Regions from separate parts of the Pseudoalteromonas sp. SG44-17 genome, predicted to be linked through region 3. Evidence: predicted binding sites of a transcription regulator. Region 3 holds the regulator's gene; each other region holds the start of a gene.
The links. Region 3 encodes sigma-54, which starts transcription at its own class of promoters, with help from an activator protein. Its sites were predicted from a motif close to GTTGGCACGNNNNTNGNNT; they were not measured.
Positions count from the first base shown of each region.

Region 1: H5182_RS10545 (BON domain-containing protein) is a predicted target of sigma-54. The motif match lies at 4,251-4,269, and genes of this name have one in related genera.
Region 2: H5182_RS02325 (hemerythrin domain-containing protein) is a predicted target of sigma-54. The motif match lies at 4,985-5,003, and genes of this name have one in related genera.
Region 4: fliE (flagellar hook-basal body complex protein FliE) is a predicted target of sigma-54. The motif match lies at 6,431-6,449, and genes of this name have one in related genera.

Region 1 covers NZ_JACJEV010000012.1:14,086-21,774, forward strand. Annotated here, with positions in the region: gene H5182_RS10525 (DUF1289 domain-containing protein) at 22-216, shown strand; gene H5182_RS10530 (alpha-amylase family protein) at 515-2,524, shown strand; gene H5182_RS10535 (hypothetical protein) at 2,948-3,340, shown strand; gene H5182_RS10540 (hypothetical protein) at 3,442-3,633, shown strand; gene H5182_RS10545 (BON domain-containing protein) at 3,875-4,198, opposite strand; gene H5182_RS10550 (S8 family serine peptidase) at 4,669-6,747, shown strand; gene srmB (ATP-dependent RNA helicase SrmB) at 6,837-7,689, opposite strand, start outside.
Region 2 covers NZ_JACJEV010000002.1:196,243-203,931, forward strand. Annotated here, with positions in the region: gene H5182_RS02310 (glycoside hydrolase family 16 protein) at 1-155, opposite strand, end outside; gene H5182_RS02315 (alpha/beta fold hydrolase) at 629-1,639, opposite strand; gene H5182_RS02320 (TonB-dependent receptor domain-containing protein) at 1,890-4,214, opposite strand; gene H5182_RS02325 (hemerythrin domain-containing protein) at 4,522-4,947, opposite strand; gene H5182_RS02330 (S9 family peptidase) at 5,178-7,226, opposite strand; gene H5182_RS02335 (TonB-dependent receptor) at 7,319-7,689, opposite strand, start outside.
Region 3 covers NZ_JACJEV010000051.1:2,944-10,632, forward strand. Annotated here, with positions in the region: gene ptsN (PTS IIA-like nitrogen regulatory protein PtsN) at 1-374, opposite strand, end outside; gene hpf (ribosome hibernation promoting factor) at 379-666, opposite strand; gene H5182_RS20835 (RNA polymerase factor sigma-54) at 695-2,191, opposite strand; gene lptB (LPS export ABC transporter ATP-binding protein) at 2,258-2,983, opposite strand; gene lptA (lipopolysaccharide transport periplasmic protein LptA) at 2,980-3,513, opposite strand; gene lptC (LPS export ABC transporter periplasmic protein LptC) at 3,503-4,057, opposite strand; gene kdsC (3-deoxy-manno-octulosonate-8-phosphatase KdsC) at 4,054-4,605, opposite strand; gene H5182_RS20860 (KpsF/GutQ family sugar-phosphate isomerase) at 4,605-5,576, opposite strand; gene H5182_RS20865 (calcium/sodium antiporter) at 5,602-6,573, opposite strand; gene mlaF (phospholipid ABC transporter ATP-binding protein MlaF) at 6,829-7,644, shown strand; gene mlaE (lipid asymmetry maintenance ABC transporter permease subunit MlaE) at 7,644-7,689, shown strand, end outside.
Region 4 covers NZ_JACJEV010000009.1:35,884-43,572, forward strand. Annotated here, with positions in the region: gene H5182_RS08635 (flagellin) at 189-974, shown strand; gene H5182_RS08640 (sigma-54 dependent transcriptional regulator) at 1,138-2,574, shown strand; gene H5182_RS08645 (DNA-3-methyladenine glycosylase I) at 2,994-3,581, opposite strand; gene H5182_RS08650 (PAS domain-containing sensor histidine kinase) at 3,722-4,834, shown strand; gene H5182_RS08655 (sigma-54 dependent transcriptional regulator) at 4,831-6,309, shown strand; gene fliE (flagellar hook-basal body complex protein FliE) at 6,488-6,820, shown strand; gene fliF (flagellar basal-body MS-ring/collar protein FliF) at 6,841-7,689, shown strand, end outside.

The DNA of each region.
Region 1 (7,689 bases), on a different contig from region 3:
GTAAAGTCGAAGGTAAAATTAATGAATAACATTAAAGTGAGCAATGAAGAACCAAGTAGCCCATGTATTCGGCATTGTTGTTTGGATAAAAACGATACCTGTATCGGTTGCTTTAGAACCCTTGATGAAATTCTCGCGTGGCACAGTGCAAGTCCTGCACAAAAGCTGCAGGTTCTTAATGAATGCCAAAATCGCAAAAACGCGCAACATAAATAATCACTTTGTAGAGCAAACTGCAGTCTGAAAAAGCTAACCCCAAATTTCAAGATTAGTATAAAAACCGTATACTAGTTTTTACTGCTCTGTACTGCCCGTTAATAAACACTCCAACACACACAAAGAATAAGTTAGCGATATACTCGTACCACTGCATTTGGCTAAGCATCCATAATCGATGGTGTTTTTGAATTTTTGATTGCATACGTATTCAATTTTCATTTTGTGAGAACCTCTCTATTGTTAATTATTTGTAAATATAGAATGCCTATTACTTGACAATACAACGGAACACACAATGAAAATTAAAAAAATAGTAACCACTATTGGGCTAAGCATTGCCCTAAGTGCTACGTCGATTGCAAATGCAACACCAACAACATTCGTCCATCTATTTGAATGGAACTGGCAAGATGTAGCCCTCGAATGTGAACAATACCTAGGACCTAAAGGCTATGCAGCGGTACAGATATCGCCACCTAATGAACATATACAAGGCAGCCAATGGTGGACGCGTTATCAACCTGTCAGTTACCTATTGCAAAGCCGAGGCGGTAACCGCGAGCAGTTTATTGATATGGTTAATCGCTGTAATGCCGCTGGCGTTGATATTTATGTAGATACTTTAATCAATCATATGGCTGCAGGCAGTGGTACAGGTACCGCTGGTAATACCTATGGTAATAAACAATACCCAATTTATAGCCCACAAGACTTTCACACCAGTTGCACCATTAATGGCTCTGACTACGGCAACGATCGTTACCGAGTACAAAACTGTGAGTTAGTTGGACTAGCAGATTTAGATACCGCTGCAACGTATGTCCAAAACACATTAGCGGCTTACATTAATGAATTACAAGCCATTGGTGTTAAGGGGTTTCGGTTTGATGCCTCTAAACATGTTGCAGCCAGTGATATTCAAAGTTTAATGGCGAAAGTGAATGGCTCGCCAGTGGTCTTTCAAGAAGTAATTGATCAAGGTGGCGAGGCTGTTGGTGCCTCTGAGTATTTAGCGTCAGGTTTAGTTACGGAGTTTAAATACAGCACTGAACTTGGCAATACCTTTAGAAATGGCTCGCTCGCATGGTTAAGTAATTTTGGTGAAGGGTGGGGGTTTATGCCAAGTGCATCAGCTGTAGTATTTGTAGATAATCATGATAATCAACGCGGTCATGGTGGTGCCGGTAATGTAATTACCTTTGAAGATGGCCGCTTGTACGACTTAGCAAACGTATTTATGTTGGCTTACCCGTATGGTTATCCAAAAGTAATGTCTAGTTACGACTATCATGGTGACACAGATGCTGGTGGTCCAAGCGTACCTGTGCATAACAACGGTAATTTAGAATGCTTTGCGAGTAATTGGCAATGTGAGCATCGTTGGGCATACATTGCAGGTGGCGTAGATTTTAGAAATAATACGGCTGATAACTGGGCAACAACCAATTGGTGGGATAATACTAACAATCAAATAGCCTTTGGTAGAGGAAGTTCAGGGCATGTTGCCATTAATAAAGAAGGCTCAACACTCAATACTACCGTGCAAACAGATATGGCTCCAGGGCAATACTGTAACGTGCTAAAAGGAGCGCTGACTAATGATGCAACAAGTTGTACTGGTGAAGTTATTACTGTTAATGCAAATGGCACTATAAACTTAAATGTAGCCGCGTGGGATGCAATGGCTATTCATAAAAATGCCAAGTTAACCACTAACTCAACCCCTGATCCTCAGAGTGATTGGCAGCGAACTGTGATATTTATTAACGCACAAACGCAAACTGGCCAAGATATGTTTATTCGCGGCGGGATTGACCATGTTTATGCAAACACAAACCTTGGGCGTAACTGCCAAACAAGCAACTTTGAATGTGCTATGCCAATTCGCCATAATAATTTGCAAAGTGCCACTACCAGTCCTTGGAAAGCAAACGATAATTACCTAGATTGGTATGGTATTGAAACGGGCCAAAGTATTGAGGCGCAAGGGACCGCAACCGATTGGACAACTAATATTTGGCCAGCAACTTGGGGAGCAGAAAAAACCGTTGCTAATGATGGATTTGGTGTTACACCACTGAATATTTGGGGTGAACATTATTGGCTGCTTGATGTTGATATGGATTGCAGCAAAGCGGTTAATGGATGGTTTGAGGTAAAAGCGTTTATTAAAAATGGTCAGGGCTGGGAGGGCAATATCGCGCAAGCAAACCCCCCTTATGCTAGTACTAATCATGTTGCTCAATGCGGCAAAATTAATAAATTTGAGTTTAATAATTCAACGGTAGAAATACGCAATTTCTAATTTTATTACAGATAAATCCCAGCTAAACCATAAGTATGCGTTTAGCTGGGATTTGTAAGTCGCTATTATTGCCAAAATGAATTTTGAGCTTTATGGTCATTAGTAACTTTGCGTATCTGCAAATTAGATAAACAGTTATCTAATTACGATTTACTATTAATGCTTGATTAAGTGATTGAATGTAAATAAAGTTAGTTCTTTTTTGATGTTTGAATAGAAAGAGTAATTCTAAATACTCGTTAGCTTTTAAATAATGTATAAGTGCTATAAGTTGAGTGGTTTAATATAACTTACTTAGGCATTATTAAATTGTATACAATGAGTTAGTTAGCTATGTCATTTGGGCTAGACAATCACTCCTCTGCGTAGATTTGTTCGCTGTTGCGCGCGGCAATATATTTTAAAGGGAATTAAGGTATCTGGATGAAAGAAATCATGGTTTATGGAACAGTTATCCTTTGTTTCTTTTGTTATGGTCTTTGGCCTTTTATCGCATCAGCTTTACTGGTGTTTATTTCTGATGACCCAACTTTAGGTATTATCAGTTTAGTTATTTGGTCAATTGCTGTTACGATCCAAATAATTGCTATGTGGCAAATATTTAAAAGAAATTCAAAAGGATTACATTTGTTTTTCTCTGTAGTTTTTCTTTACGTATTTTTATATGCGGGTGATTCACTTATCGTTTCATTAGAAAGTAACGCTGTTTTTTCATTTTCAAATATTATAAATAAAGCTATATATCCATTGTTCGCTGCATGGGCTTTGTATTTTAGCGATGCCAAAGATTTCTTTATTAAACCAACTGAGAGTTAGTAATGAGTAAGTGTAATAATTGTAGTGCCAGTATTTCTTTTATGGCAGTTTTAAACACCATGAATCCCTTGAAAGTAAAGTGCTCAAATTGTAAGGAGCCAGTGCGAATTGATAAGGTTAGTGGCGGTATTGCAGCCCTAATTATTTCATCTATTGCAGTGACTATACTGGCGATGTTTTACGGTTCACCAAACTATTGGTTAAAAATAGTTCTGCCTGTAGTGGTAGCTGCCGAGATCGGATATTTTGGCCTCATTAAGTTTGGTATCGTTAAAATTAAAGCAGTTGAGTAAATCATAAAAATTCATCTGGAGATTAGTGTTTCTCACATTAGTGTTAAACGCATAAAATTGCCAATTAAACTCAGCAGTGAGTTTAATTGCACTAGCGATAACACAACAAAGCAGTTCTATTTCTATTAAATACCTTATTGTGCATTGCGGTGTGTTGGTGATGTTTTTATATGTTGAGCAAGCACAGTAATGCTTATCTTGTCTTTAAATAGTAGAGCCTTGCAAATCAATTTTTAATCTTCTATCTAGCTACTTTAACCTGCATTTTATTTTCAATAATTGCCACACCTTGGGTATTTTCTAAAAACTTTTGTGCCAGTGCGCGTTCAAAGCCGGTTTCGGTTATACCGTACAGGGCTACTTTGTTGCCATTAACGTGCACTTGTAGTTGCGAGAGGTGTAGGTTTGGATTGCTGCGCAGTTTATGAATTATAGTCTGTTGTAATGTCGGTTGAGGAGAAACGCTGCTGATCATAATTGTGCTGGTGGCCGCACTGACTTGTATTGTGCAGGCGAGTGAAAATATACAGCATACTAATGACATAGTTAATTTGAAGCGATTCATGATTCCTCCCATAACGTCTATTATATTTATTTAGTGACTAGTAACCCTAGTGTTACAATATTCATTCCAAGATTAAGTCATTGAAATATATTGATAATTTAAAATTTTTGTAAACTATTTAGGAGTTTTTTACATTCAACTGAGTAAAAAATACGGTAATTTTTAATTACTTTAGATTTATTTGTTCCTTTTTTTGTTTTTTTAGAACAATATGATATAAAAATTACCTGTAACATTTATTTTACAAAAATCATTGAGCTCAAGTAAATCAAAGGCATGTGGTTTAGTTACTGTATAGCCATCTAATTAAAAATATTTTCTTTAATTACAATAGATTAATTGCTCTACTTTCTATGGATAAACAACTGTACTCGGTTTATTGACAGCGTTGTCTTTAGGTGTTTTTATTAAATTGATGTGAATTATTTGTTAATTCAATTCTCTTTAAACTAACATCCAAGGATTTTTAAATGAAAGCGTCGAAAACCCCAACATTCAAAATAACGGCATTAGCGAGTGCTATTTTGTTATCAACAGCTGGTTCTGCAATCGCTGAGCAAGTAGAGTCAGAGCGTTTTATTGTGCATTTATCTGAGCAAACGACTGCTCTACATACTGCGTTTGCTCAAAGTAAAGCGCAGATTAATAATATTAAAGTAAGCTTGATGAGCGATGTTGCTACTCAAGCTAATGTTGAAGTACTACAAAGCTTGCCTGATATTAACGCAATGGCGGTGGTTTTAACGGCGGATCAAAAAGCTCGTTTATTACAAAGTAGCGATGTAGCCAGTATAGAAGTGGATCCAAAGCGTTATTTAATGGCCGAAAGCACCCCATATGGTATTACTATGGTTCAAGCTCAACAACTTTCAGATAACCTAACTGGCAGTCAAAAAGTATGTATTATGGATACTGGCTACACACTAAATCATCCTGACTTACCAAATACAGGCGTCACTGGCAGTGATGGTTATGGCGCTAATGATACAGGTAATTGGTATAACGATGGTAACGGCCATGGTACACATGTTGCGGGTACTATTGCAGCGTTAGGTGGAAATGGTCAGGGTGTTGTTGGGGTTAATTCTTCGGGCCAATTGGGTTTACACATTGTTAAGGTATTTAACGACCAAGGAAGATGGGCATATGGTTCTGACCTTGTTGCAGCTATCAGTCAATGTCAAGCCGCTGGGGCAACAGTGACCAGTATGAGTTTGGGGGGGCCTCAATCATCTAATGCTGAGCGCCAAGCTTTTGCTAATAGCTATTCGCAAGGTATGTTGCATATTGCAGCTGCAGGTAATGATGCGAATAGCTCGTTAAGTTACCCTGCATCTTATGATGCGGTTATATCTGTGGCGGCAGTTGATAGAAATGGTAATAAGGCATCGTTCTCACAATATAATTCACAGGTTGAAATTGCAGCGCCAGGCGTTGGTACTAACTCAACATGGAATAATGGCGGGTATAAGAGTATAAGTGGTACTTCCATGGCAACACCGCATGTATCTGGTGTAGCTGCATTAGTCTGGAGTCACTTTCCAAACTGTAGTAATCAACAAATTCGTGATGCTTTAAATACCACTGCGCAAGATCGTGGCGCACAAGGGCGGGATACCTCATACGGTTTTGGTATTGTTAAAGCAAAAGATGCCTATGATTATTTAGCACAATCTGACTGCGGTGGTGGTAGTGGCATGGATAATGTGCCAGTTGCAAGTTTTAGTGCAAACGTAAATGATAAACAGGTTACTTTCAATAACACCTCTACGGATGATAAAGGGATCAGCAGTTATAGCTGGAGTTTTGGCGATGGCAATTCATCGAATACTAAAAACCCTATTCATACTTATACTGCAGAAGGTAATTATACAGTCCTTTTAGAAGTAACTGACACCATAGGACAAACAAATCAGCGTAGTCAAACTGTGACTATCTCATCGAATCCTCCTGGCGGTTGTGATGGTTTAGCTAGTTGGGATGCAGCAAAGTCATACCGTGTTGGTGATTTGGTTGAGTTTAACCAAGTTAAATATAAAGCAACTTGGTGGTCAACGGGGGCAAGTCCAGCGATTTATTCTAATGTTTGGTCGCGTCAAGGTAATTGTCAAAATGACGGTGATGTTAATCAAGCACCTAAAGCGAACTTTGATTTTAGTGTCAATGGGTTGGCTGTCAGTTTCACTAATGCATCGACTGATGATGTGGCTGTTACAGCCTATAATTGGACTTTTGGTGATGGCAGTGTCGCTAATACCGTAACACCCAATCATACTTATCAAGCCGCAGGTTCCTATGATGTAGCACTTACGGTAAGTGACGCCCAAGGACTTAATCATACCTTAACTAAAACAGTAACTGTTACAGATGGCACACAAACTGGCTGTACAGACTTATCGAACTGGAGTGCAAGTGCTGTATACACGGCTGGCGAAGAGGTGGCCTATAATGGTAAGCGCTACAGTGCGAAATGGTGGACACGCGGTGCAAACCCTGCTGATAATTCCAGCGCATGGGCCGTTTGGAAAGACCTAGGAGTTTGTCAGTAGCTGCTGGTAATTAAACTAAAAAGCCGAGACTATGAATATGAAGTAACCCCATAAGTCTCGGCTTTTTATGTAGCGTCAAAGCAGATGAATTATTTCTTTTTCTTAGCTTTTGCTTTGGCCTTTTTACGGGCTTTGATTTTTACCGGATCTTTATGTTTTTTGATTGGCGCTTTAGCTTCTTTATGACGCGGCTCAAATCCTTTAACAACACGGCGTTTAAGGCGCAGCTCAATGTAGCGTTCAATTTTTGCTAATACTGCAATGTCATGGGCTTCTACTAACGAAATTGCAATGCCTTTCTTACCTGCGCGAGCAGTGCGGCCAATACGGTGAACATACACGTCTGCTGTGCGTGGCATATCAAAGTTGATCACATGACTAATATCAGCCACATCAATACCGCGGGCGGCAACATCAGTCGCAACTAATATTCTTGTACGGCCACTGTGGAAATTTTCCATTGCCTTCATGCGTTTGTCTTGTGGCATCTCGCCACGTAACCAGGCTGCGCGAACCCCAGCATTGGTCAGCTCGCCGACTAATGTTTCTAGGCGATCACGGGTTTTAACAAACACAATAGCTTTGCTTAAGTCTTCACTGTTTAGTATTTCAACCAACATTGCTAATTTATGGTTGTAATCATCAGCAATGTGTACCCATTGGTGGATTTTAGCTTTTTCTTTACGTGAAGATTCAGCTTCTAATAGGGCTGGATCTTTTAAAATTTGCTCTGCAAATCGTTCAACGCTATCGCCTTCAAGAGTGGCTGAGAATAAAAAGCACTGACGACGATTTTTTGCTTCTTCACAAATACGCATCATTTCTTTACGAAAGCCCATGTCTAACATGCGGTCTGCTTCGTCTAAAATAAGCATCTCGACGTTTTCGGCATGAAAGTTTTCGGTTTCTAAATATTCCATTAATCGCCCTGGTGTGGCGATT
Region 2 (7,689 bases), on a different contig from region 3:
TCGTCACTCCAAACCATTTGCCAATCAGAAACAGGCTCTTGTGGATCGACTTTTGTGAAGTCAGATTTTGTCTCGGCACTTCCACCACAGCCAAATAGCATGGTCATGGATATTGCCGCAACAAGGCGGCTTACTTTGGTTGTTGTCATGTTCATTAGTTGAACCCCAGTATCGACAAAGAGTTAAAAGTACTTCGTTGTGGTTGTTATTGTGTCTACAAGCGAAGTTGTAAGCGCTTACATTTATCAATGTGTGTGTTGTAAGCGCTTACATAGAGTATGCTAAGGTTGTAATTTGGTCAACAACAGACTGCTTATTTTTTTAACTTTAAGTTTACATTACCTGCTTTTTTAGTTTTAAACTGAAAAGTTATTTAATTTTTAAATAACTTCAGAATAGCAATATATTAATGGAGATAGAGTTTTAGTCTAATAATATCAGTGAGTTGTTATTTTTTAGTGCCATCAAAATATTAAAAGTGAATCCACATGCTAATTAACAATATTTTTCTGTTATCGCTCAAAGGTATCTAATAGTAGGCATTTATGTTTATTAATTGGTTTTCAAAGGTCAGCGTTGAGTAATCAAACCAGCAGTTAATAACTTTAACAGCTGAACTGCCTAAATATTACTCTAGTGGCTTTGAGCCTGCTTCTAAGACTTTTAACAATACAGCTTTAAAGCGCTTAAAATCTTCAATATGGGGTAAATGACCTAAATCAGTCAGTTCAAATAGTTGGCTGTGAGGAATTAATGCCGCGGCTGATTTACCTAATTGATCGTAGCGGCCAAGTTCATAATCTACTCCTTGTTTCTTCCAGTTACGGCCAGGTCCTGTTCTGTCTCTTGTACCTATAATTAGTGAAACAGGCATGGTGAAGTTTTTAAACTCGGTGATAACGGGTTGAGTAAAAATCATGTCGTATGTTTTTGCGTTAACCCACGCTACTAGCTCTTTATCTGGGCCTTGAATTTGTCCGGTGATAAAATTCGTCAGAGCAGCAAATTGGTTATTCCATTTTCCGTCATAGTAATTTTTTTGCTGGTATGCTTTTACCCCAGCAGGTGTTTTCGCTAACTCATTTTTATAAAAAAAGTTAGTGTCTTTGTAATCAACATATTGCAGGTAATTTTCAAGGCCAATAGGGTTGAGTAAAATTAATTGTTGGGTTGTTTGTGGATACATAAGCGCAAAGCGACTTGCTAGCATACCGCCCATAGAATGACCCAATACAATTGATTTATTTATATTAAGTTGGCTCATTAAAGCATGGGTGTGACTAGCTAAGGCTGCAAAAGAGAACTGATAATCTCGTGGTTTAGATGATTTTCCAAAACCAATTTGGTCAGGTATCAGCACGCCATAACCGAGTTTTTGTAGCAATAGTGCAGTTTCAGTCCAGTAATGAGCGTTAAAGTTTTTACCATGCATTAAAGTCATAACGGGTTTACCAGCCTTTGCAGGTAAGTAAATATACGCCATTTTTAACGACAGCCCTTGTGAGTCAAGGTTAAAATAGTCAACGTCGAAATCGTAATTATAGTTGCTTAATAATGCGTCATAACTCAGTGGTTGCGGCGCTTGTGCATTTGCAATACCGAAGACAAAACATAAACTTAATAGCCATATTCTATACATAAGATCCCTCAATGATTTAAATTAAATCTGTCAAAACATATCTTCACATACTAAGCGAATAAACTCTAAAATTTAATACTATAAGTTAAGGCTTCCTTTGCTTATTCATCGGTAACCCTTATTGAGTATACGCTTTAATCTGCGTAGGCCACGAATCTGTGTTGGGTGATGAAGTATAAAAGGCACGGTTAAATCGTAATAATAAAAAGCCCAGCATTGTTGCTGGGCTTTATTTTTATAGCTTCTTATTCTAGAAACTGTAACTCATTGATACCCACAAGCTGCGTGCTTTTTGGGTGGTATTGTAATCAGATGTACATTCGTACTCTTCCTCTGAGGTTGCTAATAAGCAAGTACGGCTTGATAAGTCGTCATCTAACAGATTATTAATACGGGCATTTAATGCTAGGCTATCATTAATTTTATAACTTGCTGCTAAATGATATAGATCATAGGCTTTGTAGTAGAGCTTTTGTGTTTCAGGGCCCTGTGGACCAGACACATTTGCCGTACCACGGTAACGATCGCTGCGGATTTCAGAAATAAGTGAAATACTCAAATCATCCAATGGTTGCCATGCAAGCGTTAAGTTATACATATTTTTAGGTGTATTAACTAAAGGTAGTCCTTCATCACGGCCACTTTTCACTTCACTATCGGTGTAAGTAAAGTTCCCACGTAGTGACAACTGTTCAATAATCTGCCAATTAGCAGCAATTTCAACACCACGAGTAGCTGATTTATCTACGTTAGCAGCTTGCGTAAAGGTGGTGCTACCGATGCCAGCCCAACCTGCGCCAATTTCAACACAAGGTTCATCAGCTATGGCCACTTCACAGTTTGGTAAGTTATCTTGGTTAATGATTTTGTCTTTAAAATCATTGTAAAACACCGTTACGTTACCACTAAAACTATCACTGCCATTAAAGTAAGCAGCCATTTCGTAGTTTACACTGGTTTCTGGTTGTAAGTCTGGCGTGCCAACAAAAGGTTTAGTACCTTGGCCACCAAAACCTGTAATACCAGAGAATAGTTGGTTTGGCTCTGGGGTTTTGTAACCTGTGCTGATACCACCTTTGAAAGTCCATTCATCAGCAGGAGAGTAGGCTAAATAAGCGCGAGGACTAACTTGTGAGCCAAAGATATTATGATGATCATAACGAGCGCCGAAAGTTGCAGTTAGATTTGTGGTAATTTCCCAGTTATCTTCAGCAAATACAGCTGTTTGACGATGATCTTGAGTCGTACCTTCACGGAAGCCATCCCCGTACATACCAAATACACCATCTTCCATTTCGGCATCAAAATATTGTGCGCCTACTACAAAATAGTGGTTATCTATATTTGATTCAAACTTAGTATCAATAATTAAGTTATCAAGTTTTAGTGTACGCATTGGGCGTGGTAAAAAAGTCTCATCAAGTTGAGCGTAAATTGCATCCGTTAGTTCTGGCTTGTCGATGCCTTGATCTTGTACTGCTTGGTCCCAAATGGCCTGCACACCTAAACGCTCTTGTACATTAAGAGGTAATGAGCGACCAAAGTTTTCACTGCTGCTTTGGGTAATGCTGCTGGTCAGCGTACCAACATCGTATCGACCAACATGTGCAAATACAAATTGCTCACGTTCAACACGTTGATATGGAGTATAACCAACGCGTGGCTGTACAATGCCTTTGCTAACACGCCATAAACTGACTGGGCTATCTAACGTACCTGTTTGACCTTCGGTGTTATCGTAACGCTGTTTGGCTATGTCGTACTCAAAGGTGATTTCATTCTGATTATTGATCAGGTAGTTTATTGTTGCGCCGGCATTCCAGTTACGTGCTGCAACGATTTTTTTATCGCCAAAGCTACCATCATCAACCCACATGCTGCCATCTGGAAGTGGTAAACTTTCGCTGTAAGTTGGCTCACTTTCTTGACGGTCATAAAAACTACCACGGATCCCGTAAGTTAATCCCTCAACGCCGCTTGGTCCGGTCAAATATATATCGACTTTATTATCGTTACCGTATTGATCGTCTTGTTGGATATTACTGCTTACCGTGACGCTACCATGGGTGCTATCAAGATTTTTACGAGTGATAATATTGATTACACCACCGATTGCATCAGCGCCATATAAAGTGGACATTGGGCCACGAACGACTTCAATTCGCTCGATAGCCTCAAGTGGCGGCATATACATAAATTGGCTGTTACCAAAGTTGTTTGGGCCTATATTACCTACGTCACTTTGACGGCGGCCATCAATAAGCACTAGAGTATAGCTTGCGGGTAAACCACGCATGGTAATACTAATATTACCGTTTTTATCTTGTCCGGCACCAACATCGATACCTTCGATATCACGAAGCGCATCAGCAAGGCTAGTAAATGGCTTATTTTGTAGATCTTCGCGAGAGACAACTGAGACACTTGCAGGTGCATCTATTAATTTTTGCTCATAACCAGAAGCGGTGACAACCATCACTTCCATATTTTCAGCTGTGTCATCATCAGCAATAAGTGTTGTTGATGTTAATAATGCACTGATCAGTGAGGCCAGATAAAGCGGGCGGGATTTCATTGTACTTCCTTCATGACAAGAATAAAGATTATTAATCTAATAAGTAACCAAGGTGGGTATGATAACAATTATCAGTTGTATATTCAATTGCGAAATATTTACATTCAATGAATGATTTTCATATTAAATAAAGGTGGGGATGGAGCATGAGCATTAAAAAACCCAGCGTTTGATGCCGGGCTTAGTTAATTTAAGAGTATTTGCTTAGCCAAGTATTGACCGTGTTAGAGGTGCCTAATAAATGCAAATGGTATAGAGTTGTTGCTATTTAGAGAGCTTTATAAATTAAAGCGGGCACATATAGCAGTTAACTCATCGCATCATTATACTTTTCGGCTAGACTTTCTTTTTGACTTTCGGTTAGCGCTTTACCGGCTAGTTGAAATACTTCATGCTCTTCTTCAGCGAGATGATGATGTACAAGATGATGTAATTTTTTAGCGGTCACAAGCCACGCTGGTGAGCTCATATCAGTTTCTTCAAGTTGCTCAATCAATTCATCAAGTTCATGATGCTCTGCAATACTATGACGGGCTTTTTCATGGGTTAAATCATCAAACATCAAAGGATTGTAGAAATAACGCTCTTCAAATTTAGCATGTTCTACTAACTCATGTTTTAAATTATCCATAAGAGACTGTCTATTCGGTGACTCCCCCTGGGTTTTTATCAGCGCATCGACAAGCGAACGTTGTTTATCGTGATCATTACGAAGTGCTTCAAAAATATTCATGGGTTTTCCTTGCTTTACTCATTAATTACAATGAATATTGCAAGACAGAAGCCAACTTTTAAGTTGTTGTAATATATTGATTTAATTTTTATATTTTAGCTTGTTAGGATGTTTTCTTGTAAAAATTACCGAGTTAGGTCTTTATATTACATCCATATACATTGTTATTCAAAAGCAAAAAGGCCAACATGAATGTTGGCCTAAAAGCATATTTACACAAAATAAGAGAGTTATTTATTGGCGTCTTTTACCGCTTTTAACTTGCCTGCATGGTCAATCTCGAATGCTGGCATGTCTTTTTTGCCGTCAATTAAATAGTTATCCATCCAACGCATTAAACGTAAACTGTAATCATATTGCGCGGCTACTTTACGGTTACCATGACCTTCGCCTGGATAGTATACAAGGCGTACATCTTTGCCTTGTACTTTCATATAACGGTATAGTTCCATTGATTGTGCAGGGTGTACGCGAGGATCATCTTTACCATGCATGATCAGTAATGGTGTTTTAGACTGGCCAGCCCAGTAAATAGGGCTGCGCTCTAAATACCACTGCCATTTATCCCATGGGTATGAACGTGCATGCACAAGATTCATTTCGTTGGAAATATCAGTAGTTCCAAATTTAGATAGTTGGTTGGTAACACCTACAAACATTACGCTCGCAGCAAAGTGTTCAGTTAATTTTGTTGCGGCCCATGCTGATGCATAACCACCATAAGAGCCACCCGTAATACCAACACGTTTAGTATCAACTAAGCCCATTTCAACAAGATGCTGTTTAAAGTCAATTAAATCGTCAAACTCTTTACCTGCATAGTCGTTTTGACCAAGCTTTGAATAATCAACGCCTTTACCTGTAGAGCCACGGTAATTTGGGTAAAAGACTGCATAACCACGTGCAGCCCCCATTTGACCTGGGCGCGAGTAGTTTGTTACCCAACCGTCTTTGTCATGGCTTTCAGGGCCACCGTGCACTGACATGATCAATGGATAGCGCGTGCCTTTTTCATAATCTAATGGGTAGACTAATATGCCATCAATCTCAACACCGTCGCGGGCCTTAAGTGAAATAGTTTCTTGCTTAGCAAAACGTTTGTCATTCAACCAGTTGTTTGAATCCGTTAAACGTTGTGCTTTAGAGCCACGAATAATGAATACTTCATTTGGGTGCTTTGCAGTGTTTGCACGTAGCGCTAAGGTTTTATCTGAATCAGAAATACTCAGATTTGATGCAATAAATTGGCCTTCATTAATAATTTTTTTGTATTTATTAGAGCCGGTTTTAATGCTTGCGACAAAACTTTGCGTACCTACATTGGCAATAAAATTAAGCGTGTTGCGTTTATGTGACCATTCAAAATCAACGATATGACCCATGAAATTAGGTAACCAATCACTTACTTCACCTGTTTTTGTGTCAGCTAAAAATAAACGACCAGCTGCTGGATCATGCTTATCTTCGGCACCTAGAATTGCGATGTAACGACCATCATGAGACAGTTCAGCACTGTCTAATTTACCTTCAGTAGCAAACGACATCGTCACTTGATTAGTCGCAATATCAAATAAGTGCCATTGTGATTTAGTGTATTTGTCGTCAATTAGCGCTGTAGGCTGGGTTTTTACTAATAACTTATCGCCTTTTGCGGCCCAGTTTACATCACTTACATAGTTCGCAACGTTAAGCGCTGTTGGTGTCAGAGGTTTATCTGTTTTGGCTAAATCGACAATAAATAGTTGTTTATCTTTTAAGCCTAGCTCATACACCTCAGCCATAAAGCCTAATTTTTTTAGCTCTTTTTCAGATTTATCAGCCGCTGGCATAGCTAAAATAGCGAGTTGTTTGTTATTCGGGCTTAACTGATAGCTAGAAATTGATGTGTCTTTAAGCGATAGTACTTTTTGCGCTTGACCACCATCCACTGGAATTTGATATAACGCGGTAAACTTGTCGTCTTTAAGTTTTGCTAAAAAGTAGATCGTTTTGCTATCGTTTGACCATTGAATACTCTTGATACTTACAGAGCCGGTAATGAAAGGACGCTCGACACCTTCATCATCGACGACATAGAGTTCGCTGTAATTGGCGCCATTCTCGTCGACGTATAATTCACGTGGCACTGAGCGGGTAAATGCAACATTGTCACCATCTGGACTAATGCTGGTTTGAATAACTGACTGAATTTTAGGGATATCTTCTACAGTAAGCGATGTGGCTGCAAATGCCAGTGAGCTTGAGAGTCCAAGAGCCAGTGCTAGGCTAGTTTTTATCATGAATTTTCCTTCGCATGTTTTAATTATCGAAGGATTATAACAAGGTGTACCTTAAATGCTAAAATATGCGATTAATAGGCAAACATTGTCGGCTAATGGCTGTAGCGCACACCAACATAAAAGCGACGGCCATTTTGATAAATGCCCGTTGGCGCATATTCATTACGCTCATAAAGGTAAGTGATCTCATCGGTGAGGTTTATCGCTTCAATAACAAAATCAAGGCTATCAGATATTTTAAAAGTGACGCTACCATCAAGTTGGCCAAAATCATCCATCATAGTCTCTCCCACACCCGTGGCAAAATGTGTGCGATAGTTATACGCCAAGCGTGAGCTTAGCCAATCATTTTCATAATAACTGGTTAGATTAATAGTGTGTTTTGAGGTGCCGGGTACATAATCGTCGCGCGCTGATGTGCTATCTGTTCGGTCGCCATCAACAAACGTATAGTTGGTGATCA
Region 3 (7,689 bases):
TTGAGTTTATCAGCAATTGTGGCTAACGTCTTCAAATGAAGTTGGCTGTCACCATCTGGTACGATGAGGGCTACAAATATATCAACTGGGCGATTATCAATCGCATCAAAATCAACCGGTGATTCACTCACTAAAATTATTGCTAGCGGGTTTTCAACACCACTCATACGGCCATGAGGGATAGCAATACCACGACCAATACCGGTACTACCTAGTTTTTCTCTCGATAGTAGTGCGTTGAGGATTTCTTGTTGTGATAGCTGAGGGAGTTGTTCATGAGCCAATTGGCTTATAAATTCAATGATCCGTTTTTTGCTATTAAAAAGGACCGCAGCTTTACTGCAGTCCTGACAAATAAGTGAGCTTAATTTCATAGTGTTAGTGTCGAGCGTGCTTCTCTTTGTGTTTAATTACTTGACGATCAAGTTTATCGATTAGTCCGTCAATAGCTGCATACATGTCTTGGTGCTCAGTCGAGGCAAATAATTCAGCGCCACTGACATGTAATGTGGCCTCTGCTTTTTGGCTTAGTTTTTCTACATCAAGAATAACATGGACATTATTGATATGATCAAAATGCCTTTCAAGCTTGGCAAACTTATTGTTTACATAGTCTCTTAATGAATCAGTAATTTCTACGTGACGACCAGTTAAATTTAGTTGCATAAGCATTTTCCTCTTGTGATTTTACGCCTTAAATCAAACTTTTACGTTGATTTGACGGTGGAATAGCCAGCGACTCGCGGTATTTTGCAATAGTCCGTCTAGCTACTTTGATACCTTGCTCTGCCAATATATCTGCAATCTTACTATCACTCAATGGTTTCGCTGAGTTTTCTGCACTGATCAATTTTCTGATCAATGCTCGAATAGCTGTCGAAGAGCATTCGCCGCCGTTCTCAGTGCTTACATGACTTGAGAAAAAATACTTTAACTCAAAAATACCACGGGGGGTATGCATGTACTTTTGTGTCGTTACGCGAGAGATTGTTGATTCGTGCATCTCAACCATTTCAGCAACGTCGTTTAGTACCATAGGTCGCATTGCTTCAGGGCCATGCTCAAAGAATCCCTGCTGTTGTTTTACAATGCAGTTAGTTACTTTGAGTAACGTCTCGTTACGACTTTCTAGGCTTTTAATAAACCATTTAGCTTCTTGCAAATGCGAGCGTATAAATTGGCTGTCAGTGCTTGATTTTACTGAGCGTGACATTGCCGCATATTGGCTGTTCACTCTAATTTTTGGCATGCTGTCTGGATTAAGTTCAACCACCCAGCGACCTTTAATTTTTTTCACCGAAACATCAGGTATAACATACTCTGACTCTTCGCGTACTATAGTATCCGCAGGCTTTGGGTTAAGGCTGTGGATCAGTGTCATTACTTCTTTCAGCTCATCTTCTTTAAGCTTAGTCTTTTTCATCAAAGTGCGATAGTCACGACTAGCTAATAAATCGATATGATCAGTTAAAATCATTTTAGTCTCGCTAATCCAAGGAGTTGCAGGATCAAATTGATTTAATTGAATACATAAACATTCTTGTAGGCTGCGCGCAGCAATACCAACAGGGTCAAATAACTGAATGCGTTTTAACACTGCTTGCACTTCGTCGAGTTCGATTTCTTCTTCGTTATTACCTTGATTTAAGCTCTCTGCGATGTCTTCGCAGCTCAAGGTTAAAATACCTGAATCGTCAACAGCTTCAACAATCGCAATGGCAATGGCTTCATCGGTTGGACTAAAAGGTGTGAGCTGTAATTGCCACATCAGATATTCGTGCAGGGTTTCAGTTGAAGCACCTTGATAAATTGACTCATCTTCAGGCATTGGGCCGGATGACGTATTTGGCGCAGCACTCATGTATTCGTCCCAGGTGACGTCCATAGCCATTTCGTCACTTAAAGTCTCTTTGCTTAATGCTTCGCTACTTTCTTGTTCATATTCGCTGGGCTTGTCGTCTGCTGATGCACTAACGGTTAAGTCATCGTTGTCTTGTTTTTGTTCGTTTTTACCAGCCGTGTCGTCTGAATATTCATGCTCTTCTAGCTCTAACAATGGATTGCTGTCGAGTGCTTCTTGAATTTCTTGCTGGAGATCCAATGTACTGAGTTGCAATAAGCGAATTGCTTGTTGCAGCTGTGGTGTCATTGTAAGTTGCTGGCCCATGCGCAGCTGGAGTGATTGCCTCATGTATCTCTAACAATCCTTTTATTGTTATCATCGTTAAGTCTAGCAGATACTTAGCCGAGCGTGGCTTTATAGCCTAAATTGCTCGCCCAGGTAAACATCGCGGACTGTTTGGTCGGCAAGTACATGCTCAGGGGTACCTGATGCAATTAACTCCCCATGAGAAACTATGTAGGCTTTTTCACAAACATCAAGGGTTTCTCGTACATTGTGGTCGGTAATAAGTACGCCAATACCACGGTTTTTAAGGTGTTCAATAATCTTCTTTATATCTAACACTGAAATAGGATCAACGCCAGCAAAAGGCTCATCAAGTAAGATAAATTTTGGATTTGCGGCTAAAGCGCGTGCAATTTCAACTCGACGACGTTCACCACCAGATAATGCCATACCTTGGCTGTCGCGAATATGTTGAATGCTAAACTCATCAAGTAAGCTGTCTAGTGCTTCTTCTCTGGCTTGTTTATTCAGCTCTTTACGAGTTTCTAAAATAGCCATCAGGTTTTGATAAACAGTTAACTTACGAAAGATGGATGATTCTTGTGGTAAGTAGCCAATCCCTAACCGTGCGCGACTGTGCATTGGCAGTAAAGTGATGTCATTATCATCAATACTTATTTTACCTTTGTCGCTAGGTACTAAACCCACAATCATATAAAAAGTGGTGGTTTTACCTGCGCCATTAGGACCCAGTAAGCCAACAATGCTGCCTGCGCTAACTTCTAAACCCACGCTTTTTACAACTTGGCGACCTTTATAGCTTTTTGCTAAAAATTCAGCTTTTAATATACTCATGGCTGCCCTTTAGGTTTGTCTTTTTTACTGTCAACAGGTACCAAAATAGTGTGTACGCGATCGTTTGAGCTTGCGCCTTTTTCAGCACTGATCAGCTGTTGGTCCATATCATAGGTAATGCTTTTGGCATTAATTTTTTGACCTGCTTGAGTGACTTGTGCATTACCAATTAACGTTAAATAGCGCTTGGCGACATCGTAACGGACTTCATCAGCACTGGCGCTCATTATTGTGCCATCAGTTTGTTTTTCTTCAAAGTAAGCAGGGTTACCAGTTGCAACAAGCAATTGTTTGTTATTGCCTAAATCTTCGCGCTTATGGACTTCAAGTCGATCCGCTTTGATACGGCGGTTACCATGAATGATTTCAACATTTTTTTCAAAAATACCGATATTATCTTTCAGTTGGGCAAGCTGCTTTTCAGCACTGATAGAGACTTGATCCGCAGGTGGTGCCGTATTTTCAGCAAAGCTTGCAAAGGCAATGAATAAGCTTGGTATCACAAGCAAGTGAGCAAATTTATTGGTCATAATATATGGTTCGCGTATGGTTAATTAGTTCTACCACTTCGGCTTTTAAGTCGGCATGGAGGCCGCGCCCAGTGATCTTTAAATTTGGTCCGATTAATTCAACTGGTTGTTCTGAACTCATGGTTTGTAGTTCAATATCAACCTGAATATTATCTGCGTTTATATGTTCAATCATGGCATTATTGGTCAGGTTTTTAGCAACCACATTACCTTCTAAAATTAATTGATGATTTTCATATAGGGTGGCTTCATCGGCATTAATTTGCCACGTTTGCTGTTGATTATAGAGTGTAAAAATAGGTTGTTCAAAGTAAGTAAACCCTAACTGTTGGTAAAGTTCCATTTTTGCAGCTGTTACTTTGTGGCTAATTTTACCTTGTTCATCAAACGCGGTTTGTTTTAATGCCACCGCAGTATAATCAGGTTTTGCTATTATATCTTCTTGGTTTTGTTTTATGGCAGTGCTTTGATAAAAATACGGATACCACAGCCATACCATACAGCCGACAAATAATACGCATAATATTAAACGCGCACTATTCATGAGCTTGTGCCTTCGCTAGTTAATGATTTACCATTTTCGAGCATTAATAAATCAGTGAGTTCACGCACCGCTCCAAAACCACCAGGGAGCATGGTTGTATAATGTGAAACTCGCTTGATCAAGGGGTGAGCATCATTTACTGCCACCGCAAAACCAACTAATTCCATTACCGGCAAGTCAGGCCCGTCATCGCCTATGTAAGCGATTTGTTCATCGCTTAACTGCAATTTATCTTTGAGCTGTTGATAAGCTTGCAACTTGTTTTCTTGACCTTGGTAAATATGCGGTACTGTCAGGCTAGTCATCCGTTGCTGAACTATCTGTGAATGACGACCGGTGATCACGGCAACTTCAAAACCGCTATTGATCAGTGCTTTGATACCAAAACCATCTTTAGTATTAAACGCTTTGAGTTCTTCACCTTGATTGCCAAGATAAATGCGGCCATCTGAAAACACCCCGTCGATATCACAGATCAGGAGTTTGATTTTTTGTGCTCGCTCGCTCGCATCATCTGAAAGTGGCTGATATAAGTCAGCAAACTGCATTATAAAACTCCTGCTTTGAGCAAATCTTGCATATTAAGAGCACCAATAGGGTGGTGTTTATCATCAACTACAATTAAGCCATTGATACGCTTATTCTCCATAATATTGAGTGCCTCGGCGGCAAGCATATCTGCAGTTGCTGTAGTGCAAGAGCGGGTCATGACAGTGCTGATCAAAGTACTGTGAATATCCATTCGTTGCTCTAAAATTCGGCGTAAATCACCGTCAGTAAAAAGCCCTGCAAGTTGCCCTGTGTCATCAACAATGGCCGTCATACCTAAGCCCTTGGCCGACATTTCGATTAATGCATCTTTGATACATTGCTTGTCATTGATCATAGGCGTTGCTGGGCCACTGTGCATAATATCTTTTAAACACAATAGTAAACGTTTGCCTAAGCTTCCCCCTGGATGCGATAGCGCAAAGTCATCGGCAGTAAAGCCTCGGGTTTCTAACAGAGCAACGGCTATTGCATCACCCATCGCAAGCGTTGCAGTCGTGCTCGCAGTCGGGGCGAGTCCTAATGGGCAGGCCTCTTGACTTACTTTGATGCATACATGAGCATCAGCCCAATTTGCCATTGATGATTCAGGGTTACCTGTCATGGCGATCATTTTTGCGCCAATACGTTTAATAACCGGAATAATATTCAGTACTTCGCTGGTTTCGCCTGAGTTAGAAATAAGCATAACCACGTCATCACGAGTGATCATCCCTAAATCACCATGACTTGCTTCACCCGGATGGACAAAAAACGCAGGCGTGCCAGTGCTTGCCAGTGTTGCAGCAATTTTATTACCAATATGCCCAGATTTCCCCATACCGACTACTATGATCCTTCCGTGACATTGATACATCAATTGGCAAGCTTGATTAAAGTTTTCGTCTAGATATTGGGTTATATCAAGCAGTGCTTGGCGCTCTATTTCTAGCACCCGCTTACCTTGTTCAATAAAATTTAACTGCGTCATTGTGTTATCCATTTTGTGGGTAGCATTAAGCAACTTGGCTAAAAATATAACTCTGATATGCTAAAAATGCGACCAATAACAGGCCACCTTCAACTCTATTAATGCGTCTTGTACCTTTAAAGCTCAAGGACATAGCTATAAGGGCTATGGTGGCACCAATCATAATTAAGGCATCACGGTTTGCAGCTGAAGGGTCAATAATTGAAGGGTTGATAATCCCAGCCAGTGGCAACACAGCTAAAATGTTAAAGATATTTGAGCCAACAATATTACCCAGTGCTAAATCATCTTCGTTTTTTAATACCCCAGCAATACAGGCTGCCAGCTCAGGCAGACTGGTGCCAATAGCAATAATGGTTAACCCTATTACTAAATCACTTAGGCCAAAGTATTTGGCTATATCAACTGCTGAGCCAACTAAAAAATGTGAGCTGACAGGCAGTAATATCATACCAATAATTAACCAAAATAAAGCCGATTTGGTGGGCACGTTATCTGGTACGTCTTCACAGGCTTCACTTACAAATGGGTCATCAGCTTGGTTTTTAGCGCGAATAGAAATAATAACTAAGCCCGCAATAAAGACCACAAAGCCTATGATTAATGCAACGCCCTCAGCAAATGAAAAGTAGTTATCCGAAAATATATACCAGGCGGCGATTGACACTAGCAGCACAAGCGGCATTTCGCGTTTTAATGTCATTGATGATACTGATAGTGGGCGCAATAGCGCGGTAATACCTAAAACAAGTAAAATATTAGTGATATTTGAGCCAACGGCATTACCCACTGCAGTGTCAGTTTTACCTGCAAGCGCAGCTGATGCTGAGACCATCATTTCAGGGGCTGACGAGCCCATAGCAACAACTGTTAAACCAACAATAAGAGTAGGAACACCGAAATTTTTTGCCAGTGCCGCAGCACCATATACAAAGCGATCTGCACTCCAAACGAGAGCTGCAAATCCGAGAATTAAAATGACAAAAGAAGTCACCATTACGTTACGCCAATTATTCAAAATGAGATGGCTGCAAATAGTAACAAAAGCCAACCTGAAAGTATAAATAAAAGAATCTGCGAAGCTTGTTAGATTATGGACTGATTTGGACTGAGAAAAATTATTTAAGCGACGGTTAAGCCAACTGCTGTAAGCTTTGCAGCGCTATTACATAGAATATTACAAAATTTTACGATTTGTTTTTTCCATCTTGGTGTAAAAACGCTTAAAATAGGTGAACTAGTGAAAATAGTAATGGAGAGCGACTTGTCGCAACCAATAGTAGAAATCAAGGATGTAAGCTTTTCTAGGGGCAATCGCTGTATATATAAAAATATGAGCTTTAGTGTCCCTAAAGGAAAAATTACGGCAATTATGGGGCCAAGCGGAATTGGTAAAACCACCATGTTGCGTTTAATTGGTGGCCAATTAAAACCAGATAGCGGCACTATTTTATTCGAAGGCAATAACATTCCTACCATGTCGCGCAAAGAGCTTTATGCGGCGCGAACCAAAATGAGTATGTTGTTTCAAAGCGGCGCATTATTTACCGATATGTCAGTGTTTGACAATATCGCTTTTCCGCTGCGTGAGCACACTCGTCTAAGTGAAGATTTAATTCGCCTTGTGGTGCTAATGAAATTACAAGCTGTTGGCTTGCGTGGAGCACAAGATCTAATGCCTTCTGAGCTGTCAGGTGGTATGGCACGTCGTGCTGCATTAGCGCGTTCAATCGCGCTTGATCCTGAATTAATTATGTATGATGAGCCATTTGCAGGCCAAGACCCTATCTCCATGGGTGTGTTGGTTAAGTTGATTAAGTCGCTTAATCAAGTGCTTGGGTTATCATCATTAATCGTAACTCACGATGTAACAGAAGTAATGAGTATTGCCGATCACGTTATCATTATTGCCGATCAAGGCGTTATTGGTAGCGGTACACCGGATGAAATGCGTAATCATGAATCGGCCCTAGTTCAGCAGTTCTTAAAAGGATTATCTGATGGCCCAGTGCCGTTTCATTTTCCTGCTCAACCTTATCAAGAAGAATTACTGGGAGGGCGCCGCTGATGTTTGATTTTTTGCAAATGCTAGGTCATAAAACGTTAGGACGGT
Region 4 (7,689 bases), on a different contig from region 3:
ATTGGCGTAGTTATAGTAAAAAATTAAATACGCAAAAAGTGAAATTTAATACACTGCTCAGTACTTTACCTATTAACAGAGTAGGTTAGCAAGCACGATGCCAAGTTAATTTAATTAAACAATGGTACAAAGTGCAAAATTTGGCAAATTAAGCTATAATTTAACCAATCAGCGTGTCGGAGCCTGTTATGAAAATTCAATCACCAGCAACTAGTTTTTTAAACCAAACACAGCAAACCAGTAACAAGCTTGCAGAGCAACTTGCTACGGGTAAAAAAGTCAACTCTGCGGCAGATGATGCCGCTGCATTACAAATAATTAATAGATTAACCTCCCAGCAAGACGGTTACAGCCAAGCGGTGAATAATGCCTATGATGGTATTTCTTATTCGCAAGCGACCGAGTCAAACTTGTCGGGTGTCAATGATGCAGTCTCGCGTATTCGTGAATTATCTATCCAAGCAGGTAATGGGGCATTAAATGATAATGACCGTGCTGCTTTGCAAGAAGAAGTAGTGCAGTTACAAAGTCAAATTACAGAGACGTTTGAAAATGCTAATTTTGCAGGAAAACCTATGTTTGATGGTCAGTCGGTGTCGTTTCAAGTTGGTCCAGATGCGAATGCAAATCAAACGGTTACTCCTTCGGACGGTAGTTTTGCATCAGTAATATCAACAATTGATATTTCTACTCAAGCAGGTGCTCAAGCTGCAATTGATATTAGTGACCAAGCGGCGGACGAAATTAACGCCCAGCGAGCTGAACTTGGTGCTTTTCAAAATACTTTGGCAAGTACCATTAAAGGCTTAGGAACTCAGCAAGAAAATATTGCCGCGAGCCAAAGTCGAATTCAAGATACCGATTATGCTCAGGCGGTTTCACAGCAAGTATCAAATGATATTTTAGCACAAGCGTCAGTTGCACTGCGTGGACAAGCCAACCAATCGGCTGAATCTATTTTAGGCTTGCTTTAATATTAAAGATACTGCGGTAATTCTTAAGTATTACTTGCAATTAGCTAAGCGTCTATTTTTTGGCATGGTTGTCAAAAAACTGCCGCTTAGTGCTTGCATCCCTCCCAAACTCGCTTACAATTTAAATTATTAATAGCTTGTAGTAACTGTGGTTCGCTAAATAATGATCTTGATCTTAGATAATAATAATAATCGTGCGATTGGTTTACATGCTGCGCTTACCTTTATTGGTGAGGCAGTGCAACTGCTTGATGATGCAAGCCTTGAACAAGAATGTGAAAAATACCAAAAGCAGTCATGTATGGTGATCCTCGGCGCATTACAAAGTTTAGATCATGAGAGCGTGATCAAGCGCCATCCAACAATACCATTTCTATTAATTGGTGAAACCCTTAAACCACTGTTGAGCATTGCCAATGTAGTTGGCCTTATCTGTGAACCTTTTAACCATGATGTAACGACTCAATTACTGCATGATTGCCAACAGTATCAACGGATGTTACCAAATGAGCATAAACACGCAAAACCGCACAAAACCTTTGATGGCTTAGTTGGTGAAACTGAAGCGGTTAAAGATGTACGCTTTTTAATTGAACAAGTTGCTAAAACGGACGCTAATGTATTAATTTTAGGCGAATCAGGTACTGGTAAAGAAGTGGTTGCTCGTAATGTTCATTTACTATCAAAACGTAATACAGGGCCATTTGTACCCGTTAACTGTGGGGCGATACCTGCGGAGCTGTTAGAAAGTGAGTTATTTGGTCATGAAAAAGGCGCGTTCACTGGTGCTATTTCAGCGCGTAAAGGCCGTTTTGAACTTGCCCAAGGTGGGACGCTTTTTTTAGATGAAATTGGCGATATGCCGCTGCAAATGCAAGTAAAGTTATTACGAGTGTTACAAGAGCGCAGCTATGAGCGGGTTGGTGGTACAAAACCAATTCAAGCGGATGTGCGGGTGATTGCTGCAACACACCGTGATCTTGAAAAAATGATAGAGCAAGGAAGTTTCCGCGAAGATTTATATTATCGACTCAATGTTTTTCCTATCGAAAACCCATCTCTTGCAGAACGCGCTGATGATATTCCATTATTATTAAAAGAGTTAATGCGCCGTATTAATGAGCAAAGTGGTACTACCGCTAAGTTCACCGAACGCGCAATTGATAGTTTAAAAGAGCATACATGGCCGGGTAATATTCGCGAGTTAGCGAACTTAGTTGAGCGTATGGTGATAATGCTGCCAGATAAAGTGGTTGATATTCCCGATCTACCAGCAAAATATCGTTATATTGAAGTTGATGCTTATGAACCACAATATCCTGAAGAGCTTATGGAGCGTGATGCTTTTAATGATATTTTCAGTACTGGTTTTAGTGATTATGACGATGAGCCAGAAGTTGAAGCAATTCAGCCATCGGCAGGCCTTTTACCCGACGATGGGATTGAGCTAAAAGATTATTTAGCTGAGCTGGAAATTAGCCTGATCACTCAGGCCTTAGAGCGTTATGATTATGTCGTAGCGCGTGCTGCGGAGATCTTGGGTGTACGCCGCACAACCTTAGTTGAAAAAATGAAAAAATATAACCTATCACGAGATTAACACGTGCTAAGTTGCTAATATTTTACTTCGCAATATCAGTAATCACAGAGTGTGGTCGTCGTTTACGGTGATAAGTTCATTGACGCGCTAAAGCACTACCTACCATTTCGGTGCTTGCAAATAGTTACTTAATTTTTACCACCGAGGCGCTGCGCGCTACACGGAGCTGAAGGGCTAGGACCCTAATCCCTTCCTCTTTGAACTCGGAGTTCTCTGTGGTGGATCAATCATTTAAAGATCTTTTGCACAAAGAGAAGTGAATGAGAGCAAATGAGCAGATAAAAATATATATAAATCTTTCGCGGCTGAAGCCTGCTTATATGTGGGTTAAGCATTTGTAGGAAATGGCTTCAGCCATTAATTCCCAGAAGCTAGATTTTAGGATCCTAGCGCCTAGTCACTTTTCTAGCTCTTAACACCTAGTATTTTTCAATAATCTCTGCTTTTCTAAAACAATCATTACTATGATCATTCACCATACCACAGGCCTGCATATGGGCGTACACTGTGGTTGGGCCTAAAAACTTAAACCCCCGTTTTTTTAAATCTTTTGCAAATGCAGTTGAGGCCTCAGTAATTGCAGGGTAGTCACTAAGTTTATCTAACTCATTCACTAACGGCTTACCACCTACAAACTGCCATTGATAGTTACTGAAGCTGCCAAACTCTTGCTGAATTTCAATAAAACGTTTGGCGTTATTTATAGTTGCTACAATTTTTAAACGATTACGGATAATTGTTTCATCAAGCACTAATCGTTCGATATCGTGCTCGTTCATTTGTGCGACTTTTTCCACGTCAAAATCCAAAAATGCACGACGATAGCCATCACGTTTCTTTAAAATCGTATACCAACTTAATCCTGCTTGTGCTGATTCCAGAGTAATAAACTCAAACAAGATTTGATCATCATAAACAGGCACACCCCATTCGTTGTCGTGATAGTCAACATAGTCATCTTTACTGGCATCGAGCCAAGGGCAGCGACATAAATTTGTTGAATTCATAGTGTCTCCTTGCTTTGCTTATTTTAGTTTGTCATTTTTTTGTCGCGTTATTTATACGCTAAGCAAATGAAATTAAACAATATAATTGTTGGTACAATTTGTGCATTTAGCTAGTTAGATCCTGTAAACGAGAATGCATTATGGCCTTAGCTAATGTCTTAAAACCACAATTTATCACAGCGACCCAGTATAACCCATGCTTACTGCAAGAAGAGTACATTGGTGAGTTAAGTGAATTACGCCAGCAAGCCAGTTGGTTAAGTCATTTAGTAGATACAATGCCTGCGGGTGTTGTGGTGCTTGATGGTCGCGGTTTGATCGCTAAAGCTAATCAAATTGCAACAGACATGCTGGGGGAGCCACTCGAAGGTGAAAAGTGGTTCAGTGTGATCCAGCGCTCGTTTCGGCCCCAACAAGATGATGGTCATGAAGTATCGCTCAAAGATGGTCGCTTAATTAAGTTAGAAATAACGGCATTAGCGCCAGAGCCAGGGCAATTAATCTTAATGACTGACTTAACAGAAACGCGTCGTTTACAAACACGCGTTGCACATATGCAGCGTTTAAGTGCACTGGGTAAAATGGTGGCATCTTTGGCACATCAAGTGCGAACACCACTGTCTGCTGCGATTTTGTATGCCGCTAATTTAGGTTCAAAGCGGTTACCCGAAAGCTCGCGAGGCAATTTTCATACTAAGTTAATGTCGCGTTTAAAAGATCTCGAGACCCAAGTAAACGATATGTTGTTGTTCGCTAAAAGTGGCGATCAGCAAGTTGTTGAACATGTTTCCATGCAGCAATTATTAACTGAAGTGAAAACTGGCGCTGATGCTATGGTCGCACTTAATAATAGTGAACTTCAGGTCAGTTTACCTGAGCCTGATATCGAGATAATGGGCAATAAAACTGCGCTTGCCAGTGCCATTCAAAACCTTATTCACAATAGTATTCAAGTCATTGGCAGTAATGCACTCGTTCAATTAAGTGCGCAGCGGGATGCGAGTGACCCCGAGCTAGTGTGTATTACTGTAAGTGATAATGGCCCTGGGGTCGATTTAAGCTTACTTGATAAATTATTTGAACCATTTTTTACTACGCGAAGCCAAGGCACAGGTTTAGGCTTAGCTGTGGTTAGTTCAGTCGCGAATGCACACCAAGGACGAGTTGAAGTAACGAACAATGCTCAAGGCGGAGCCTGCTTTAGTTTACTGTTACCTATTTGTACAAAGTCAACATCGGCGGAGGCAATATGAACAACACGATTTTAGTGGTTGAAGATGATGCGGGGCTTCGTGAAGCCTTGATTGATACGCTTGAAATGTCTGGAATAGATTGCGTTGCGGCTGACAGTGCCGAGCAAGCTATGGTGCTACTTAAAAAAGACAGCTTTTCGCTGGTCGTGAGCGATGTGCAAATGGGCGCGATGAGTGGTCTTGATTTACTGCGCAGCATAAATCTTAATTACCCTGATCTACCGGTTTTAATGATGACAGCGTATGCGACTATTGATGATGCTGTTGAGGCTATGCGGTTAGGGGCAATTGACTATATGGCCAAACCGTTTGCGCCCGAAGTGCTACTTAATATGGTAAGCCGCTATCTACCTGAGCCAGAAAAAGAAACTGATGGCCCGATTGTCGCTGATCCTAGTAGTATTCAGCTATTAGAACTTGCTAGTCGGGTTGCTAAATCGGATGCCAGTGTGATGGTGCTTGGTCCTAGTGGCTCAGGTAAAGAAGTACTCGCACGCTTTATCCATGATAAATCAGATCGCGCAGAGCAGCCATTCGTCGCAATAAACTGTGCTGCGATCCCTGAAAATATGCTCGAAGCTACATTATTTGGCTACGAGAAAGGCGCGTTTACTGGTGCGATTCAAGCTTGTCCGGGTAAATTTGAGCAAGCACAAGGTGGCACAATTTTACTTGATGAAATCACTGAGATGGATTTAGGCCTACAAGCTAAGTTATTACGTGTATTACAAGAACGCGAAGTTGAACGTTTAGGTGGTCGCAAAACTATTAAGCTGGATGTGCGTATTTTGGCTACCAGTAACCGTGATTTAAAAGAGGCTGTGGCTAAGCACCAGTTTAGAGAAGATTTATATTATCGATTAAATGTATTTCCGTTGATGTGGCGTCCACTTTGCCAACGTCCAGGCGATATTGTCGTGTTGGCAAAGCATTTAATTGAACGTCATCTCAATAAAAGCAAAGAGCCTATCGCTGTACTTAGCGAACCGGCAGAGAAAAAATTATTAGCTCATACTTGGCCAGGTAATGTGCGTGAACTGGATAATGTGATCCAGCGTGCGCTGATATTACGCCACGGTGATATGATTGACGAAAGTGCTATTTTTATTGAAAATTTAACCCAGACTCCTCTAACTGCGGCTTTATCAGCAAGTTTAGTACCGGTCAATTCAGCGCCAGAAAGGGCGACTTCGGCGGTTACAAGTTCACCAACTAATGATGCTTATTATGATCTGCAAGCGCCAGCAATAAAAGCGACAGCAGAACGAAATCAGCTGCGTGAAGAATTACCAAGCTTGGATTCGGGAAGTTACAAAGATGAACTTAAAGATAAAGAGCATAGAATTATTTTAGAAACCCTAAATCGTTGCCAAGGCAAGCGTAAAGATGTAGCTGAAACATTAGGGATCAGCCCACGAACATTACGTTATAAATTGGCTCAAATGCGTGATTTGGGGATCACCTTACCTGCTTAAGCCTCTATAATTTTTGTTTTCCTTCACTATTTAATTTACGCTCAGCCTTGCTGGGCGTAAACTTGTCAAAACTCTGACAACTAAAATAAATCTTAAGTTTCTGATATTTATTGTTTTATTAGTTGGCATGCTTTGTGCTTTATTAAGTTATTAGTAAACTGCATCGTCAGAGACAATTATGAAAATTCAAAACAGCGCATTATTTCAAGAAATGCAATCTATGGCTCTCGAAGCTGGTCGTAGTAATCAAGTAAACAAATTACCGACGCAGGCGCAGCCTACTTCGAGCGCCCAATTTGGCGATTTGTTAAGTGATGCACTCAATACAGTGAATGGCCTTCAAGCTGATGCGAAACAAAAAGTCGTAGCGGTTGAAATGGGCGATCGAAATGTGTCATTAGCGGATGCAATGATCGCATCACAAAAATCGTCAGTTGCCTTTGAAGCTACGGTGCAAGTTCGTAACAAACTTGTAGAAGCCTATAAAGAAATCATGAACATGCCTGTTTAACTAGGTAGTGGAGAATTATTGTGGCGCAATCTAATCAATCAACAGATCTTGCTTTGGCCGGCGGCGGTATCGACCAAACTGATAATGACGATCAACAAGAACAAAAGTCAGGCTATTTAAGTGCATTAAACGGCGTTGATGTATTGCGTCAGGTTACTCTAATTATTGCATTAGCGATTTGTTTAGCGATTGCTATTTTTGTGATTATTTGGGCACGTCAACCAGATATGCGTCCACTTGGAAAAATGCCAACGGAAGAGCTAATTCAAACGCTCGACTTTTTAGATGCACAAAAAATTGACTATCAACTTGATGGCAATGTGGTTTCTGTTCCTGAAAATGAATATCAAAATATTAAATTGTTAATGACCCGCGAAGGTATTGAGCAAGCGCCGAACTCGGGTACTGATATTATCATGCAAGATATGGGTTTTGGTGTTAGTCAGCGTTTAGAGCGTGAACGTTTAAAGCATGGTCGTGAACAACAACTAGCGCGTACGATTGAGGAACTACAAAATGTCACGCGTGCTAAAGTATTATTGGCAATACCGAAAGAAAATGTTTTTGCTCGTCGTGAGAAAAAACCATCCGCAACAGTGGTATTAACTTTAAAACGTGGTCGTATGCTCGGTAGTGAAGAAGTGGACGCCATTGTTGATATTATTGGTTCAGCAGTGCAAGGTTTAGAGCCGTCACGAGTAACTGTAACAGACCAAAATGGCCGATTACTTAATTCAGGATCGCAAAGTGCGTTAGCTGCTCGCTCACGCAAAGAATACGATATTGAACGTAAACGTGAACAAGAATATCTAGATAAAATAGATGGTATCTTAATGCCAGTTATTGGTATGGGTAACTACACTGCACAA